DNA from 2 places in the Massilia sp. UYP11 genome. Region 1 is predicted to be linked to the other one. Evidence: predicted binding sites of a transcription regulator. Region 1 holds the regulator's gene; the other holds the start of a gene.
The links. Region 1 encodes sigma-54, which starts transcription at its own class of promoters, with help from an activator protein. Its sites were predicted from a motif close to TGGCANGNAANCTGCTTT; they were not measured.
Positions count from the first base shown of each region.

Region 2: a site for sigma-54 is predicted at 3,380-3,397, ahead of ABIB38_RS10935 (CmpA/NrtA family ABC transporter substrate-binding protein). Genes of this name have one in related genera too.

Region 1 covers NZ_JBNDJE010000001.1:739,209-748,346, reverse strand. Annotated here, with positions in the region: gene hprK (HPr(Ser) kinase/phosphatase) at 1-893, shown strand, start outside; gene rapZ (RNase adapter RapZ) at 952-1,830, shown strand; gene ABIB38_RS03290 (DUF5694 domain-containing protein) at 1,992-3,062, opposite strand; gene ABIB38_RS03285 (enoyl-CoA hydratase/isomerase family protein) at 3,146-4,231, opposite strand; gene hpf (ribosome hibernation-promoting factor, HPF/YfiA family) at 4,355-4,714, opposite strand; gene ABIB38_RS03275 (RNA polymerase factor sigma-54) at 4,790-6,265, opposite strand; gene lptB (LPS export ABC transporter ATP-binding protein) at 6,277-7,029, opposite strand; gene lptA (lipopolysaccharide transport periplasmic protein LptA) at 7,041-7,589, opposite strand; gene lptC (LPS export ABC transporter periplasmic protein LptC) at 7,636-8,241, opposite strand; gene ABIB38_RS03255 (KdsC family phosphatase) at 8,253-8,807, opposite strand; gene ABIB38_RS03250 (KpsF/GutQ family sugar-phosphate isomerase) at 8,807-9,138, opposite strand, start outside.
Region 2 covers NZ_JBNDJE010000005.1:103,407-112,544, forward strand. Annotated here, with positions in the region: gene cynS (cyanase) at 1-82, opposite strand, end outside; gene ABIB38_RS10925 (ABC transporter ATP-binding protein) at 122-1,027, opposite strand; gene ntrB (nitrate ABC transporter permease) at 1,017-1,892, opposite strand; gene ABIB38_RS10935 (CmpA/NrtA family ABC transporter substrate-binding protein) at 1,907-3,301, opposite strand; gene ABIB38_RS10940 (gluconokinase) at 3,604-4,122, shown strand; gene ABIB38_RS10945 (glycoside hydrolase family 16 protein) at 4,364-6,145, shown strand; gene ABIB38_RS10950 (GH36-type glycosyl hydrolase domain-containing protein) at 6,279-8,624, opposite strand; gene ABIB38_RS10955 (MFS transporter) at 8,645-9,138, opposite strand, start outside.

The sequences.
Region 1 (9,138 bases):
ACCGCGACAGCCTGCAACTCGGCTGGTTTGCGGGCTTTCCCGGCGGCGAACGCCAGATCGCCGGCGACGCCGCCTCGGCCGCCGACCAGGTCGGCCACCTGAACCTGATCCACCCGGGCCGGATCCAGGTGTTCGGCCACCAGGAACTCGACTACTACCACCGCCTCAAGGCCAATTCGCGCAGCCATGTGGTTGGCGAACTGATCGGCGGCGGCCCGCCCGCCCTGATCATCGCCCAGGGCCTGGAAACCCCGCCCGACATCCTGGCCATCTGCGACGAGCAAAACATCCCGCTGTTCTCCACGCCGCTGCCGGCGGCGCAGGTGATCGACTTCCTGCGCGTGTATTTGTCGAAAAAGCTGGCCCAGCGCGTGATCATGCACGGCGTGTTCATGGACGTGCTGGGCGTGGGCGTCCTGATCACCGGCGACTCGGGCCTGGGCAAGAGCGAACTGGGCCTGGAACTGATCTCGCGCTCGCACGGCCTGGTGGCCGACGACGCCGTGGAATTCTCGCGCATCGCGCCGAACATGATCGAGGGCCGCTGCCCGCCGCTGCTGCAGAACCTGCTCGAAGTGCGCGGCCTGGGCCTGCTGGACATCAAGGCGATCTTCGGCGAGACGGCGGTGCGGCGCAAGATGCGCCTCAAGCTGATCGTGCACCTGGTCAAGCGCGGCGCGCTGGACGAAGAGGTCGAGCGCCTGCCCTTCCACTTCCCGACCGAGGACGTGCTGGGCCTGCCGATCCGCAAGGTCGTCATTCCGGTGGCGGCCGGCCGCAACATCGCGGTGCTGCTCGAAGCCGCGGTGCGCAACACCATCCTGCAACTGCGCGGCATCGACACGCTGCAGGAATTCATGGAACGCCAGCGCCAGGCCATGAGCGCGGACTGAAGCGGCATTGGCGGCGCGGCGGCGTGCCATCGGGTGAAGGTTGCGGTATCATCGCCGCATGCACATCGTCCTCATCACCGGCATCTCGGGCTCGGGCAAGTCCGTGGCCCTGAATGTCCTGGAAGACGCGGGTTACTACTGCGTCGACAATCTGCCGCCGGCCCTGCTGCCGGCCCTCGTCAATACGGTCAACGAAACCGGCACCGGCAAGATCGCGGTCGCGGTCGACGCGCGCAGCGCCGAGTCGCTGGTCGAACTGCCGGTGAGCGTGCGCCGCATGCGCGAGGACGGCCATGCGGTCAAGGTCATGTTCCTGACCTCGAGCACCCATTCGCTGGTCGCGCGCTTTTCCGAAACGCGGCGCAGCCACCCGCTGTCGCACGAGCTGCGCCCGGGCGAGAACCCGGCCTCGCGCCGCACCCTGATCGAGTGCATCGCCGAAGAGCGCGAGCGCCTGTCGTCGATCGAGAACCTGGGCCACGTGATCGACACCTCGGAACTCTCGGCCAATAAACTGCGCGCCTGGATCAAGGAGCTGGCCGAGGTCGACCATGCGCCGCTGACCCTGTTCTTCGAATCGTTCGCGTTCAAGGTCGGCGTGCCGCTCGACGCCGACTTCGTGTTCGACGTGCGCGCGATCCCGAACCCGTATTACGACCTGGCCTTGCGCCCCCTCACCGGCAAGGATCAGCCGGTGATCGACTTCCTCGACGCCCAGCCTAGCGCCGCCGAGATGCTGGCCGACATCCGCGCCTTCGTGGCCAAGTGGCTGCCCTCGTTCAAGACCGACAACCGCAGCTACCTGACGGTGGCCGTGGGCTGCACCGGCGGGCAGCACCGCTCGGTGTACATGGCCGAGCACCTCGGCGCGTATTTCAGCGATACCGAGCGCGTGATCGTGCGGCATCGGGAACAGCCGAAGAATCCGGCTGCGTAATTTTTACCGCCAGCCCTCGCACGTCGTTCCCGCGGAGGCGGGAACCCAATTCCTCAGCATAGTGGCGACGTTGAACGTAGTGGGTAAGCACGAACTTGGATTCCCGCCTCCGCGGGAATGACGTGCGAAATGCGGTGGTGCATGGTCGCGTTAGCGGTGGATTACCGCAACACCGCCGCAGTATCCACCACCCGCACATCATGCATCTGGTGCAGATAGGCTTCCAGGTAGCCCTTGTGCGAAGCGCCGACGATGACCAGGAGCCGCGTGCCCGGCATGACGCCCACGACGTCGCGGATGTTCGCCGCCATGCGCAGGTTGCGCGTTTCCCAGTAGCCGATGTAGGCGCGGCCGAAGCGCTGCGGCGACGGTTCGTTCAGCGCCGCGCCGAAGTCAGCTTCGAAGACCGTCGAGACATGATCGGGCGCATTGTAGGCGCGGTATAGCGCCAGCATGCCTTCGGCGCTGCCCAAGCCCTGATACAGGATCTTGTCCGCCTGCCGGAGCGCGCGGTTGGCCGGATTGTCCCAGGCCTTCATGATCGCCTCGCCGGCCGCCTTGCGGTCGGTGTACGGACGGCCTGCCGATTGATCGTCCATCGCATACACGCGTTCATGACCCAGCCGGGCCGCCAGGCGCGCCGCGATCATCACGCTTTCGTCGGGATCGACCGCGAGCTTTCGCAGCTGCTCGACCAGGGCGGCATCCAGGCCGTCGCCGGCGCGGCGCTCCCCGGCCGGCAAATGGAACCACTGGACCGCAGCCGATGCCGGCTCTCCACCCGCCAGGAACAAGGCCGCCAGGCGTCGCCGCTGGGCAGGCGACGGCGTCGCCGGCCATCCGGCCAGCAGCTTCTCCGCTTGCGCCGTCGCTTCGGGAACGTCCAGACCGGTTGCGGCCTTCGCCGCCGCGGTATCCGGGCAATAGGTCTCGACCGTCTCCGCATAACGCGCCGCGTGACGGCGCAGAAAATCGCATTGCGGCCCGGAGCGCTCTTCGACCGCGATCGCCTGCGGCTTCCACGCCGCCAGCCGCTCGTTGAGCAAGGACAGGCTGGCAGGCTGGAACGTCTTGGGCAAGTGCGACAAGTGGGGTGAACCGAGCACCATGATCTCGTTGACCGGCCCTGCTGCCGGACCCTTGAGCCGGCTCGGATCGAAAGTTGGCTGATAGTCCTGGGCAGCGGCGGCGCCGCATAAGGTCATCGAGATCAGCAAGGCGGTCAGGCGCATCGGGTGTCCTTTCAGGTCATGAAGGCCCGATGTTCACACCCCGCCGATACGCTGTCACGCAAAAATGAATATGTTCGCCGTGATTATGCGAGGTGCCTGAGCGGATGCGCATGCGCCGGCCACACCGGTTCGAAAAAGCGTGCCACCATCTGCGGCGTCACCTGTTCGAGCGATGGCGGGTTCCATTGCGGCGCATTGTCCTTGTCGACGACGAGCGCGCGCACGCCTTCGAGCACTTCGCCATGCTCGAAATTGTGGCGCACCAGCGTGCGCTCCATGCGCAGGCAGTCGGCCACGGACAGCTGCGCGCCACGCGCCAGCAGTTCGTGGGTCACGCACATCATCAGGGGCGAACGCTGGCGCATCGCCGCCAGGGCCCGCTGCGCGAACGGCGTCGCGTCGCCTTCGAGCGAGGCCATGATCGCGGCCACCGAGGCCGCGCCGAAATGGGCGTCGATGCGCGTGCGCAGCGACGGCAATTCGCTCTCGCCCGCCAGCGCGGAAAATGGCGCCGCGAAGGCGCGGATCGCCGCCGGCAGCGCGGCGCCGGGCGTGGACGCGATCAACGCATGCAGGGCCGGCAGTTCGGCGCCGGGCACGAACAGGTCGGCCAGCCCGATATGCAGCGCGTCGGCGGCGCCGATCGTCAGCCCGGTCAGGCCCAGGTAATAGCCGAGCCGTCCCGGCGCATGCGACAGGAAATGGCTGCCGCCGACGTCTGGGAACAGGCCGATGTTCACCTCGGGCATGGCCATCCTGGTGCGCTCGGTCACGATGCGCAGGCCGCAATCCGGGCCGCCCTGGGCGATGCCCATGCCGCCGCCCATTACCACGCCGTCCATGACGGCGATGTAGGGCTTCGGATAGAAATGGATCAGGTGGTTCAGCGCGTATTCTTCGGTGAAGAAATCCTCGAGCAACGCACTGCCGCCCATCGGCGTCGCATGGCCGACCTCATGGAAGAAGCGGATGTCGCCGCCCGCGCACAAGGCCTTCTCGCTGCTGCTGGTCAGCACCACCGCCTCGACCTGCGCGTCATCCTGCCAGGCGCGCAGCGCCACGGTCAGCGCGCGCACCATCGCGAGCGACAGCGAATTGAGCGCCTTCGGGCGGTCCAGGGTGATGATGCCGGTGCGGTTGGCGATGCGGGTCAGGACATGGTCGGTCATGGGGTGATCCATCATGGAGAGACCTGCATTTTACCGAACACGCGCTGCGGGTAAAACCGGAAAGGCGGATGCAAAAAGGGCGTCCCCTCAGACGCCCTTAGCTGGTGTGAGCCCTGCGCCTGGTCAGGCGGCAGCGGCCTCTTCGCTGCCACGCTCCGGCAGGCGCTTGATCGAAGTACGGCTATGGTCCTTCAGCATTTGCTTGTGTTTGAGGATCTGTCGGTCCAGCTTATCCATCAGCGTATCGATCGCCGCGTACAGGTCTTGCGCGACGCTTGCCACGTGCAGGGTCTTGCCCGACACCTGGACGTTGATCTCTGCTTTCTGCCTTTTTTCTTTTTCAGTGAGGTTGTCGACGGCCAGGAAGACATGGGTGTCGATCACCTGGTCGAAATGGCGAATGATGCGCTCGAGCTTATTCTGAACGTATTCACGGATGGCGGGGGTCACTTCGAGATGATGGCCACTGATTGTGAGGTTCATACACACTCCTTTGAAAATGATGCACCGTGTGGACCACACCAACGCGACAAGGCACGACGGGTGTGGACGGCGCAGTTACAAGGACTTGCGGAGGCTTACAGGGGGTATCTTGAGGGCTTCACGGTATTTTGCAACCGTCCGGCGCGCAATGACCATGCCTTGTTCCCCGAGCATCTCCGCGATCTTGCTGTCGGATAATGGGTTCCTAGGGTCTTCTGCTCCTGTCAATTGTGCGATGAGCGCACGGATTGCCGTCGAGGATGCTTCGCCTCCCGCCTCGGTGGCAACGTGGCTACCGAAGAAATACTTCAACTCAAACATGCCGTGCGGGGTCAGCATGTATTTCTGGGTTGTGACACGAGAAATTGTGCTCTCGTGTAGGCCTAGTGTATCAGCTATCTCGCGTAAAACAAGGGGCCGCATGGCAACCGCGCCGTGGGAGAAAAAGTTGCGCTGGCGCTCGACGATCGCCTCCGCCACGCGCAGGATGGTGTCGAACCGCTGGCGCATGTTCTTGATGAGCCACTTCGCTTCCTGCAGCTGCGCGCCCATCTGCGCTTCGCTCTTGCCTTGCTTGAGCAGGCTGGCATACAGGCTGTTCACGCGCAGGCGCGGCATCACGTCCGGGTTCAGGGTGACCGCCCAGCCGCTCTTGGCGCGGCGCACGATCACGTCCGGCACCACGTAGTCCGACACGTTCGAGGCGAAGACCGCACCCGGATGCGGATTACACTGGCGCACCACGGCCTGCACCTCGCGCAAGTCTTCGTCGTCGCAGTCGAGCGCTTTTTTCAGCTTGCTGTATTCGCGCTGGGCGAACCAGGTCAGGTAACCTTCGACGATGGTCAGGGCCATGCGCCGCGTGACCATTGGCACGCCCGGCATGCGCCGGATCTGCAGCGCCAGGCACTCGGACGCGCTGCGCGCGCCGACGCCCACCGGGTCCATGCTCTGCACCAGCGCCAGCGCGCAGCGCAGCTCGTCGATCTCGATCTCGAGTTCTTCGGGCAGCCGCGCGTGGATCTCGTCGAGCGGCTCGTCGAGATAGCCGTTGTCGTCCAGCGCATCGATCACCAGCTCGGCGAGCGCACGGTCGCGCACCGACAAGGTGGCTTCGCGCACCTGCTCCATCAGGTGTTCGCGCAGGGTGATGGCGCAGGCTTCCAGCTGCGGGCGGCCGTCCTCGTCCTCGCCGCCGCCGGACGACGGCGCGCCGCCCTCGCTCCAGTCAGCATCAACGCGATCGTTGTCGGCGCCGCTCTCGAGGCTCTCGCCCTCCTGCGCCGGCGCGTCCTGGCCCTCGGCCTGCTGGCCGGGCGCCGGCGGCGCTTCGCCATTGGCGGGCGCATTGTTGATGGCGCCATCGGCCAGCAAACGCACCGAACGGTCGAGCGGATCGTCGAGCCGCTCGAGCAAGGGGTTATCGCCCAGTATCTGCTCGATCTCCTGGTGCAGTTCGAGCGTCGACAGCTGCAGCAACCGGATCGACTGCTGCAGTTGCGGCGTGAGCGCGAGGTGCTGCGAAGTGCGAAGTTGCAGGGACTGTTTCATCTAGGCGTCGCTCACATGCGGAAGTGTTCACCCAGGTACACGCGGCGCACCGACTCGTCCGCGATGATGTCGTCAGGACGGCCGGAGGCAAGCACCGCGCCCTGGTTGATGATGTAGGCGCGGTCGCAGATGCCAAGCGTCTCGCGCACGTTGTGGTCGGTGATCAAGACACCGATCCGGCGCTCTTTCAGGAAGCGCACGATGCGCTGGATCTCGATCACGGCGATCGGGTCGACGCCGGCGAACGGTTCGTCCAGCAGCACGAAGCGCGGATTGGTCGCCAGCGCGCGCGCGATCTCCACGCGGCGGCGCTCGCCGCCCGACAGCGACAGCGCCGGATTCTCGCGCAGCTTCTCGATCTGCAGGTCGGCCAGCAGGGTGTCGAGGCGCTCGTTGATCTGGTCTTTCGACAGCGGCTTGCCATTGTCCTTTTGCAGCTCGAGCACGGCGCGGATGTTCTCTTCCACCGTCAGCTTGCGGAACACCGACGCCTCTTGCGGCAGGTAGGACAGGCCCAATACGGCGCGGCGGTGGATCGGCAGGCTGGTGATGTCGGTGCCGTTGATGTCGATCGAGCCGGCGTCCGACGGCACCAGGCCCACGATCATGTAGAACGACGTGGTCTTGCCGGCGCCGTTCGGGCCCAGCAGGCCGACCACCTCGCCGCACTCGACCTGCAGCGACACGTCGCGCACCACCAGGCGCTTGCCATAGCTTTTCTGCAGGCCCTTGACGACCAGGGTGCTGCAATCGTCCAGCTCCATCGGAATCGCCGTCATTGGGCGCCTCCGCCTGGTGCGCGCTTGGGCGCCAGGATCAGGGTGCCGCGGCCGCCGCCAACCTTGCTCTGGCCGCTGGTGTCGTTACGCACCGTGGCCACTTCCTTGCGGTTGTCGTAGGAGATGAACGGGCCGGTGATCTGGTTGGTCATGCGCGCGCCTTCCAGTTCGCGCACGACGGCGTTGGAATACAGGCGCACCAGTTCCGATCGCTCGTCGTACTCGATGCGCTCGGCCTGGCCGTCGACCCACAGGTCGGAACCACCGTCGCGCTTCTGGCGGAAGGTGGCGACCTTGCCGCCGGCGGCGGTGAGGGTCACGCTCATATAGCCTTCCGGGCTTTCCTTGACCAGGGCGCGGTCGGACTTGAGCACCAGGGTGCCGCGGGTCAGGACCACGTTGCCGGTCAGGATGCGGGTGCCGGTCACCTCGTCGACGTCGAGCGAGTCGAAGTTGATGACTGCCTCCTTGAGCGAATCGGCGCGCTCGGCGGCCGCGGTCAGCGACAGCAGGGAAAGGAAAACGGCGGCAAGTAGTTTTTTCATGGTCGGTTAAGGGTCTCGGGTTGGCACGCGGCGCTGGTGCGGGGAATCAGCGCTGGCGTGGCGGATAGACGATCTGGCCGCGGCTGGACAGGTGCAGCTGCATGGTCGCATTATTGGCGACCATGCCGGTGCCCTTGACGTTGGAGGCGCCAAGCTGCATGTCGATCGGCAGATCGGTCTTCAGGATTTCTTCGTCGGGCAGCACGGTAAGCGCCTGGGTGCGCACGTGCAGCGATTCGCTCTGCGCGGTCTTGGGGCGCTGCAGGTCGACGTCGCCGATCAGCTCGACCCGGTGCTCCTGGTGATGGATTTGCGCGTTCTTCGCCACCACCGTCATCGGCGGGCGGCCCGGCTCGACGCCGCGCAGCACCGGCGCGTCGACGTGCGACACGTCGCCGTTCGGAATATGCGCCAGGCGCTTGCCCGACACCAGGTAGCTCGGCTGGCCGTTCTCGGTCATGCGCACGAAGGAAAAGTTCTCGACGATGTAGTCCGGTTCGTCCGGCGGCCCTCCCAGCTGGGCATCGATGTCGGAGGCCTGCATCAGCTGCAGCAGCCAGAAGCTGCCGAAGGCGAAGAAGGTGCCGATCACGATCATCGCAAGGAGATTCCAGCGGTGCGCGGTACGCTTGTTCTGGACGATGGTAGCCATGCTGGGTGGCCTCAGGCGAAGTACGGCGCGAGCGCCTGGTCGTAGGTGCCCTGGGCGCGCATCACGAGATCGCACACCTCGCGCACCGCGCCGCGGCCGCCGGCGTTTTTCGTCACGTAGTGCGCGCGGTGCTGCACTTCGGGGTGGCCGGACGGCACCGCGACGGCGAAGCCGACGCGCGCGAACAGCGGCAGGTCGATCACGTCGTCGCCGATGTAGCCGCACTGCTCGGCGGTGAAGCCCGTGGCCGCCAGGAGCTTGGCGAAGCCGATGCGCTTGTCATGGATGCCCTGGTGGACGTGCGAAATGCCGAGATCGGCCGCGCGCTTGACGACGATCGGCGACAGGCGCGCGCTGATGATCGCGGTCTGGACGCCGGTCTTGTTGAGCAGCTGGATGCCCAGGCCGTCGAGCACGTTGAAGGTCTTGGTGACTTCGCCTTCCGGGCCGTAGGTCAGGCTGCCGTCGGTCAGCACGCCGTCGACGTCGAAGATCATGACCTTCACGCGCGCGGCGCGTTCCATGTGGGCCAATGGGGTGATGGCCGGGATAAACGTGTCGCTCATCAGATCACCTTGGCGCGGGTCAGGTCGTGGATGTGCAGCGCGCCGACCAGGCGGTCGTCGTCGTCGACCACCAGCATCTGGTTGATGCGGAATTCCTCCATCACGGCGACGGCGTCGACCGCCAGCTGGTCGGGCCGCACGCGGCGCGGGTTGACGTGCATGACGTCGCGGATCTGGATGTTCGAAAAGTCGTGCATGCGCTCGATCACGCGGCGCAGGTCGCCGTCGGTGAACACGCCCACCGGACGGCCTTCGGGGTCGACGACGGCGGTCATGCCGAGGCCCTTGCGGGTGACCTCGAGCAGCGCTTCGACCAGCGGGGTGTCGGGGG
Region 2 (9,138 bases), on a different contig from region 1:
CGGTCACGTCGCGCCATTTGATGCCCTTGCGGACCTTGGCGGACAGGATCATTTTGGTGACGTCTTCACGGCATGAAATCATAGTGGGCTCCATCGATGTGGTAGTGGTAAAGGTGGATGCTCAGGCCGAAGCCCGGGCGGGGTAATGGTCGGGTGCGGTGGGCGCGGCCGGCGCTGCTGCGTCTTCCAGGCCGGGACGCACGATGCGCGTCGTCTGCGGCTCGGCGCCGTCGGCGCCGGACTGCTGCAGCATCTTCGAGCGGCGCACCAGGAAGTCGACCAGGTGGTTGCGGATCTTGTAGAACTGGGGATCGCGGTGGATCGTGGCGCGGCTGCGCTCGGCCGGCAGCGTGTTGACGACGATCTCGGCGATCCGCGCCTGGGGCCCGTTGCTCATCAAGAAAATGCGGTCGGCCAGCAGGATCGCCTCGTCGACGTCGTGGGTGATCATGAACACCGTCTGGTGCGTGGCCGCGCAGATGCCCAGCAGCTCGTCCTGGATCGTGCCGCGGGTGAGCGCGTCGAGCGCGCCGAACGGTTCGTCCAGCAGCAGCATCTTGGGCTCGACAGCGAAGGCGCGCGCGATGCCAACCCGCTGCTTCATGCCGCCGGAGAGCTCGGACGGCTTCTTGCGCGCCGCTCCGCTCAGGCCAACCATCTCGATGAAGCGCGCGCCGTGCTCTCGCACCTTGTCGCGCGACCAGTCAGGGTGGCGCGAACGCACGGCGAAGCCGATATTGTCTTCCACGCTCAGCCACGGCAGCAGGGCGTGGTTCTGGAACACCACGCCGCGATCGAGCCCCGGGCCGGTCACCTCGCGGCCGTCCATGATCACGGTGCCGGCGCTGGCCGCTTCGAGTCCGGCCAGCACGTTCAGGATGGTGCTCTTGCCGCAGCCCGAGTGGCCGATGATGCAGATGAACTCTCCGCGCTCGATCGCGAAACTCACCCCCTCGAATACCGGCGGCTGGCCGGCGCGGTAGGTCTTGGCCAGGCCATCGACCTGGACGAAACGATCATTCGGCATAGGTCACTTTCTTTTGCAGCGCGGCGAACATCAGGTCCAGCGCCATGCCCACGATGCCGATCATGAGCACGGCGAAGAGCACGTTCGCCAGCGACAGGTTGTTCCATTCGTTCCACAGGAAGTAGCCGATGCCGTTCCCGCCGATCAGCATTTCGGCGGCGACGATCACCAGCCAGGCGATGCCCATCGAGATGCGCATGCCGGTGATGATGGTCGGCGCCGCCGCCGGCAGGATCACCAGGAAGGCCTTGCGCAGCGGCGACACTTCGAGCGTGCGCGCGACGTTGAGCCAGTCCTTGCGCACGCCGGCCACGCCGAAGGCGGTGTTGATCAGCATGGGCCAGATCGAGCAGATGAAGATCACGAAGATGCCCGAGATCGACGAATCCTTGATCGTGTAGAGGGCGATCGGCATCCAGGCCAGCGGCGAGATCGGCTTCAAGACCTGGATGAACGGATCGATCGCGCGGTACAGCAGCGGCGACATGCCGATCACGAAGCCCAGCGGGATCGCCACCAGCATCGCCAGCAGATAGCCCAGGGCGACGCGCACCAGCGAATGCCCGAGCTGGATGCCGACGCCGCGGTCGTTCGGGCCGCGATCGTAGAACGGTTCGCCCAGGTGGCCGGCCGCTATCCGCGCGAACTGCGACGGCGTGGGAAAGCCGCTGCCCGCGGCGGGCGCCGGATCCGCGGCGGCGGTTGGCGCCTGTCCCATCAGGGCCGCGTACTCGGCTTCCTCGGCGCTCATCGCCACGGCCGGCGCCGCGGCGCGCGGCGCGGTGGCGATGTGCCAGACGCCGAGCAAGACCAGCAGCAGCGCCAGCGACAGCAGCGCCGCCTTGAACTTGAGTTGCTTGTGCATTGTTTCGTCCCGTCTCAGGCGCGCTTGATCGCGAAGCTGTCCAGATAGGCCTGCGGCTTGGCCGGATCGTAGGTCTTGCCCATGATCGTGAACGGGCGGTAGCCGCTCGCGGCGGCGGCCGGCGCCGGCATGCCCAGGGCCGCCATCTGCTTGCGCGCATCGGTGAGCAGGAACACCTGTTCGGCCAGCGCCTTGTAGTTGACGTCACCCTTCAGGTAGCCCCAGCGCCGCATTTGCGTCAGCATCCAGGTCGCCATCGAATACCAGGGCAGGGCGTCGAAGTCGGCGCGGTCCGGCTCGTTGCGCACCTTGCCCAGGCCATCGGCGAAGCGGCCGGAAAGCGCCTGCAGCACCACGGTCTCAGGCTGGTTCAGGTAGGCCGGTTTGCTGATGGCCTTGGCGATCTCGGCCCGGTTCTCGGCCTTGTGCGCCATCGCGGTGGCGTTCAGGATGGCGCGGTACAGCGCGGCGAAGGTGTTCGGGTTCTGGTCGATGAAGGCTTTCGAGGCGCCGAAGGCGCAGCAAGGGTGGCCATTCCAGATGTCCTTGGTGAGGATGTGGATGAAGCCGATCTGGTCGAACACGGCGCGCTGGTTGAACGGATCGGGGCCGAGGAAGCCGTCGATGTTCCCGGCGCGCAGGTTGGCGACCATCTCGGGCGGCGGCGTCACGCGCAGCTGGACGTCGCGGTCCGGGTCCAGTCCATGCTCGGCCAGGTAGTAGCGCAGCAGGAAGTTGTGGACCGAGTACTCGAACGGAATCGCGAACTTGAAGCCCTTCCAGTTGCGCGGGTCGCGGTTGTTCTTGTGCTTGAGGCCGAGCGTGATCGCCTGGCCGTTGATGTTCTGGATGGTGGCGACGCGCATCGGCTGCGGCGTGCCGCCCTGGCCGATCGACATCGCGAGCGGCATCGGCGCCAGGAAGTGCGAGGCGTCGAGCTCGCGGTTGATCATCTGGTCGCGCACCAGCGCCCAGCCGGCGGTCTTGCTGAGGGTGACGTTCAGACCCTGCGCCTTGTACATGCCCATCGGGTCGGCCATGATCAAGGGAGTGGCGCAGTTGATCGGGATGAAGCCGATCTTCAGGTTCTTCTTTTCGAGCGCGCCTGATTTTTCCATCGCATTGGCCTGCAGGCTGGCCAGCGGCAGCAGCGAACCGATCGCCGCCATCAGCGTCGGCGCGCCCACCGCCTTGATCAGGTTGCGGCGCGTCGCTTCATGCGGAAACAGCGCGCGCACCGCGGCCGCTTCGACGAAGTCGCCCGACAAGGCTTCGGCGTCGCCTGCGCGGCGCAGCCGGGCGGCTTGCGCCTCGCGATCGTGCTCGTCCTGGGAACCATGCCTGCCGCAGGCGCAGCCGGTCAAGGAAGACTCGGTCGAATAAGGACGGTACAGATTCTCATCTTTCATTGGCGAAGACCCCTGGTAGTGGTGATGACGCAAAAAACGAATTGGCGAGGCGGGCATGCCCATGCTTGAGCAATGTCATCAGCAAGACCTGTGCCATCTGGCGTCGTGCAGGGGTAAGCCGTTCATTTCAAAGGCGAATTCCGTCATTTTCGGCGGCCGGCTGCGGCGCGGCTGGAGCGTGCGATTGCCGCGAGCCGGCACCGGCGCCGCGCATCTGCCCAACCATGGTGCATGAGCGCTTTACATCCTTCCTGCGCAGACGCTACAATCGCCGCATGGGTGTTAGCGTTAACATAGAGAACATGACGAGACAAGCGCGAGACGACGACAAGGGAACGGCCTGGGTGGTCATGGGCGTGAGCGGCTGCGGCAAGAGCAGCATCGGCGCGCAGCTGGCGCTGGCGCTGGGCGTGCCCTTCATCGAAGGCGACGCCTTTCATTCGCCGGCCAATATCGCCAAGATGACCGCCGGGGCCGCGCTGACCGACGACGATCGCCACGACTGGCTCCTGACCTTGCGCGACCAGCTCGCCGCACGCGAGGGCGGGGTGGTGCTGTCGTGTTCCTCGCTCAAGCGCGCTTATCGCGACCTGCTGCGCAGCGCCGGCGGCGACGTGCGTTTCGCGCACCTGGCCGGCGAGCGCGCCCTGCTGCTCGAGCGCGTCAGCAACCGCCCCGGGCACTACATGCCGCCGTCGCTGCTCGACAGCCAGCTGAGCACGCTCGAACCCCTGCAGCCGGACGAAGCCGGCATCACCCTCGACATTCGCGACACCCCGGAACGGTTGGTCGCGCAGATCCTCGCCAGCGTCGGCCGTTGATGCGGCGCCCTCCGCCCTGCCGCATGCATATGCTGGCGGGATAATCGCACGCGAACCGTTCACATCTGTTTGACGCCTTCCGGGAATCGGACTATATTTTTCGTTCCGGTTGTGGAAAGGTTTCCAAATCCCGTATTCCGCACGAATCCGCACATTCGAGACCAACGGCAAAGTTGGCGGGGCGCGGCGCGCCATCCCGGCACGGCCGCATATTCTTGTACTGAGAACAAGAGGAGTCGACGTGAACAACCAGAACCAGAATCATCGTTCGAGATGGAAACCTTTCCACGCGCTGGCCGCAGGCATCCTGCTGGCGTGCGGGGCGCAGGCGGCGGCCAGCGTCACCAACCCGGTCATCGGCCAGCTGCTGTGGTCGGAGGAGTTCAACGGCAGCAGCGTGAACACCGGCGTGTGGAACTTGCAGGACGGTAACGGCTGCCAGATCGGCCTGTGCGGCTACGGCAACGCCGAGCTCGAGTACTACAGCCCCAACAACGCCAGCATCGTCAACGTGCCGTTCGAATCGGGCACGCGTGCGCTGGCGATCCAGGCGCGCAGCCAGACGGTCGGCAACAATGTCTTCACCTCGGCCCGGCTCGACACCAAGAACAAGGTGCAGGTGCAGTACGGGATGATCGAGGTGCGCATGGCCACGCCGAACCTCGGCACCGGCTTGTGGCCGGCCGCGTGGCTGCTGGGCGTGAGCCCGCAGACCTGGCCGCGCAACGGCGAGATCGACATCATGGAGATGGGCCACAAGGCATCCGAGCGGGCGCACGGCGGGGCGCCGTCGTCGAACCACTTCGTCGGCTCGAACGTGATCACCTGGCAGCAGGCCGCCTGCGTGCCCGGCAACGAGAGCTGCGCCGCCTCGACCGCATGGCAGACCAAGAACTGGTACGTGCCCCAGAACTCGCTCGCGAACCGCTTCGTCACCTACCGCTTCTATTGGGACGAGAGCCAGATGCGCTTCACGACGGTCGACAACGGCGTCGAGCACAATATGTACAACGCGCCGCTGCCGGTCAATTCGAGTGCGCTGCAGGCGCCGTTCTACCTGCTGCTGAACATGGCCGTGGGCGGCAACTTCACCGACGCCGCCAACCCGGGCCAGGTCACCGCGCCGCTGCCGGCCACCATGTACGTCGACTACGTGCGCGTCTACCAGATGGACGGCAAGGGCCAGGTGAAGCTGGGCGACCAGACCGTGCCCGAAGTGGCCGGCAAGTTCGGCGTGTTCACCGACACCACGGCGGTCAACAACAGGCTGGTGGCGGGGACGAGCTCCGACATCTTCCTGTGGAACGCCGCCTCCACCGGCGCCGGCAACACCGCGCCGTTCGAGGGCAGCAACGTCATCGCCTGGAACTATACGGCGCCGGGCCAGTGGTTCGGCGGCGGCATCCAGGCGCGCCAGGCGCGCAACCTGAGCAACTACCGCGCCAACGGCACCGTGAAATTCCGCATCCGGATTCCGGCCAACGTGGGCTTCAGGATCGGCATCGGCGACACCTACACCAACCAGAACTGGGTCAACTTCCCGGCCAATACCACCGCCTACGGATTGACGCGCAACGGCCAGTGGGCGCAGGCCTCGATTCCCGTCTCGACCCTGCTCGGACCGCTGGTCGCGGCGCAGTCGATCCACGACATCTTCATGATCTCGAGCATCGACGGCGCGCTGCCATCGTCGAGCTTCCAGTTCGCGATCGACGACATCGTGTGGGAGTCGGGCAGCGGCGGCGCCACGCCGCAACCGGAGCCGAGCGGCCCGACCTCGGTCAGCCAGATCTCGTCGACGATGCTGCAGTTCCGCACCACCACCGGCGGCTGGGCCGACGTGCACTACACCGTCAACAACGGGGCGCAACAGAACGTGCGGATGCAGCTCGCGAACGGCGTCAACACGTATACCGCAGGTGGCCTGAAGATCGGCGACGTGGTGCGTTACTGGTTCACCTACTGGGACGCGCAGCGTAACTTCGCGGTGGATACGCAGCAGCAGGCGCATACGATGCAATAACGCGTAGGGTCGGCGGCTATGCCGCCGACGCGGTGATCGTTATCGGTCCCGGTTTCGTACCGGATGATCTCGCCGCCAACCATCACCGCGTCGGGTAATCTGGTCCAGTGGACCAGATTACGAGCCGCCAACCCTACGGTACGATCACGTCCAGACGATACGTGCGGCCCGCTTCGATACTGTCGATGCGGGCCGCGGGCATAGCGGCGCCATCGCACGTCACCTCGACCCGGTCAACCGCGCCACGCTTGATGTCGACCTCGAAGGTCGCGTCGCGGAAGCGCCGGCTCACCGTCATGCCGTCCCAGCCGGACGGCAGTTGCGGCGCCACCGTCAAGCCCTTCAGGTCTCCCTTCAGGCCGCACAGGCCCTCGATCAGGCAGCGGTAGACCCAGGCCACGGTGCCGGTGTTGAACAGCTGGCTCGAGCGCCCGGCGGTGCGCGGATATTCCTTGTAGGCGCCGCGGTAGTAATTGGGGATGAACACCGGCAGCTGGCCGCGCTGCAGGTAGTCGTCCAGGCCGGGGCCGGGGATCATCTTGCGCAGCGCGTCGAAGGCGCGGTCGGCTTCACCGATCGTGTACAGGCTGTAGACGTAGAACACCGAGGCGTGGTTGTACACGGCGCCGTTCTCGGCCGAGCCGGGATGCTTCTGCGTGACGCGGCCGACGTCCTCGCGCATGCCGCTGTAGGGCGGCGCGAACATCTGCACGCCGTAGGGCGTGCGCAACTCTTCGTCGATCGCCTCCAGCATCAGTGCGCGCTGCTCGACGCTGGCGGCGCCCGAAAGAAAGGCCCAGCTCTGCGGGTTCAGGTAGATGCGGCCCTCGGTATCGCTGGCGACGCCGAACTTGACGTCGTCGTCGGTGATGCCGCGCGCGAACCAGGCGCCGTCCCACAGATGTTCCCCGGCGGCGCCGTTCATCGCTTCGGCGCCGGCGCGGTAGCGCGTCAGCGAAGCGGCGTCGCCGCGCGCCGCGCACACGTCGGCCCACAGGTTCAGCGCGTAAGCCGCCGCCACCGTCAGCCAGCCCGAGACGCCGCGGCCCTTGTAGCCGACCATGTTCATCGGATCGCACCAGTCGCCCTGCTCGATGTAAGACAGGCCGCGCGCATCGCGCCGCTGCAACAGCCAGTCCATCGCCAGCGAGATGCGCTCGAACGCGGTTTTCACTTCGCCGTCGTGGGTGGCGACCGGCTCATCGAGAATGGCGTCGTCGCCCGTCTCGTCGAGGTAGGCGCGCAGGCAGACCGGCAGCCACACGCAGTGGTCGGTGTGCGGGATCTGGTTGATGTACTTCAGTTCCGCGCCGTCGAACAGCAGGATCCCGTCCGGCATCGCGCCATTGGCCTCCTGCTGGGAGAGCGCATGCAGGAAGGCGGCGCGCGCCGCCGCCGGCTTGACGAAGGCCATGCCCATATTGTCCTGCAGGTAGTTGCGGGTCTGCGGGTCGGTGGAGAGGCGGTTGACGTCGCCGTGGTAGTAGACCTGGCGCGCGAGCCAGGTGTTGACGAAGTTGTCGAGCTCGCGGTCCGGGGTCGCGATCCGGAGCACGCCTTCTCCTTCGGCGATGTAGGCTGCGTAGTCGCGCGCGGCGGCGGCGAAGCCCTGTTCGCTCAGGTATTGTTCGCGCAGGCACACGATCTCGGCATCGTCGAACGCAGGGCCGAACAGGAAGCGCCGCGTCGTGGCTTCGCTTGGTGCCAGCGCCAGCCGGTACTGGACCACGGCGGCCGGCGTCTCGTAGCGCGCGTCGCCGCAGCCCAGGCGTTCGCCCGCCAGCGCCGACGGCGCATGCAGGCCGCCTTCGCCCTCGAAGGCGATCTGGCCCGTCTCCCAGGCGTCCGGCGGCTGCTCGCACAGCAGCACCGTGCGGTCCTTGAACAGGCGGTTCTTGAAATAGTCTTCCAGCTTCTGGTAGGGCGTGACGCTGGAAGCCACAATGCCTCCCAGGTCGTGGCGGTACTCGCTTGATTGGTTCATCCACGACATGTAGCCGATCGTGAAATAGGGGTAGACGCTGATGCGGCGCGGGCGGTCCGACAGGTTCGTCACCGCCATCGACCACAGCTCGGCGACGTCGTCCACCGGCAGGCCGAGCACGAGTTCGATGCGGATGCCGAACTTCTCGACGGTCCAGCGCAGGTCGTGGCGGCCGACCGAGAATTCGAACCGGTCGGTGCTGGCGCGCACCGGCTCGTAGGGCGCCGAGAACAGCTCGCCCGTGTCTTCGTCCTTCACATAGAAGAAGCGCCCCGGATGGTGGGCGTAATAATGCTGCTCGGGCTGCATGAAGGACTTGGCCTGCATGTTCGGCGCGTGCGAATACTTGCTCGGCTCCGGTTGCATGAACTGCGCGGTGGCATAGCCGCGGCAGGTCGACTGGATCATCATCCGGCGGTTCCACAGGAAGCCGCCGGCCTGCGGCATCGCGGTGGGGCTGGTCAGCACATAACGGTCGTCTTGCGGGTGCAGCATGGATCGGATCTCCTGGGTGTTCATGGCGCCGCCTTGCGCGCCGCCAGATCGAGCTGGATGCGCGCCAGCAGCCTGGCGTCGAGATGATAGAAGCACATGACCAGCACCGCCAGCAGGGCGAACGCGGCCGGCACGAACGACATCAGCCACACGATGCCGGCCTGCGAGCCGGTCGTCTGCGCGGCGTTGGGCACGTAGCCGAGGGCGGTGAACACGGCGCCGATCACGCTCACCGCGACCGCGGTGCCGAGCTTTTGCGAGAAGGTGGCGGCGGCGAAGGTCATGGCGGTGGCGCGGCGGCCGGTGGTCCATTCGTTGTAGTCGGCAGTGTCGGCGTACATCGAGAACGCCAGCGGCGACTTGGGGCCGAGCACGAAGCCGGTGGCCGCCTGCAGCGCGAACATCAGGTCGATGCGGTCGCTGGGGATCAGGAAGAAGGCGGCGGAGAATACCGCGGTCGCGCTCATCAGGACGATCATGAGCAGCTTCTTGTCGACGAAGCGGGTCATGAGCG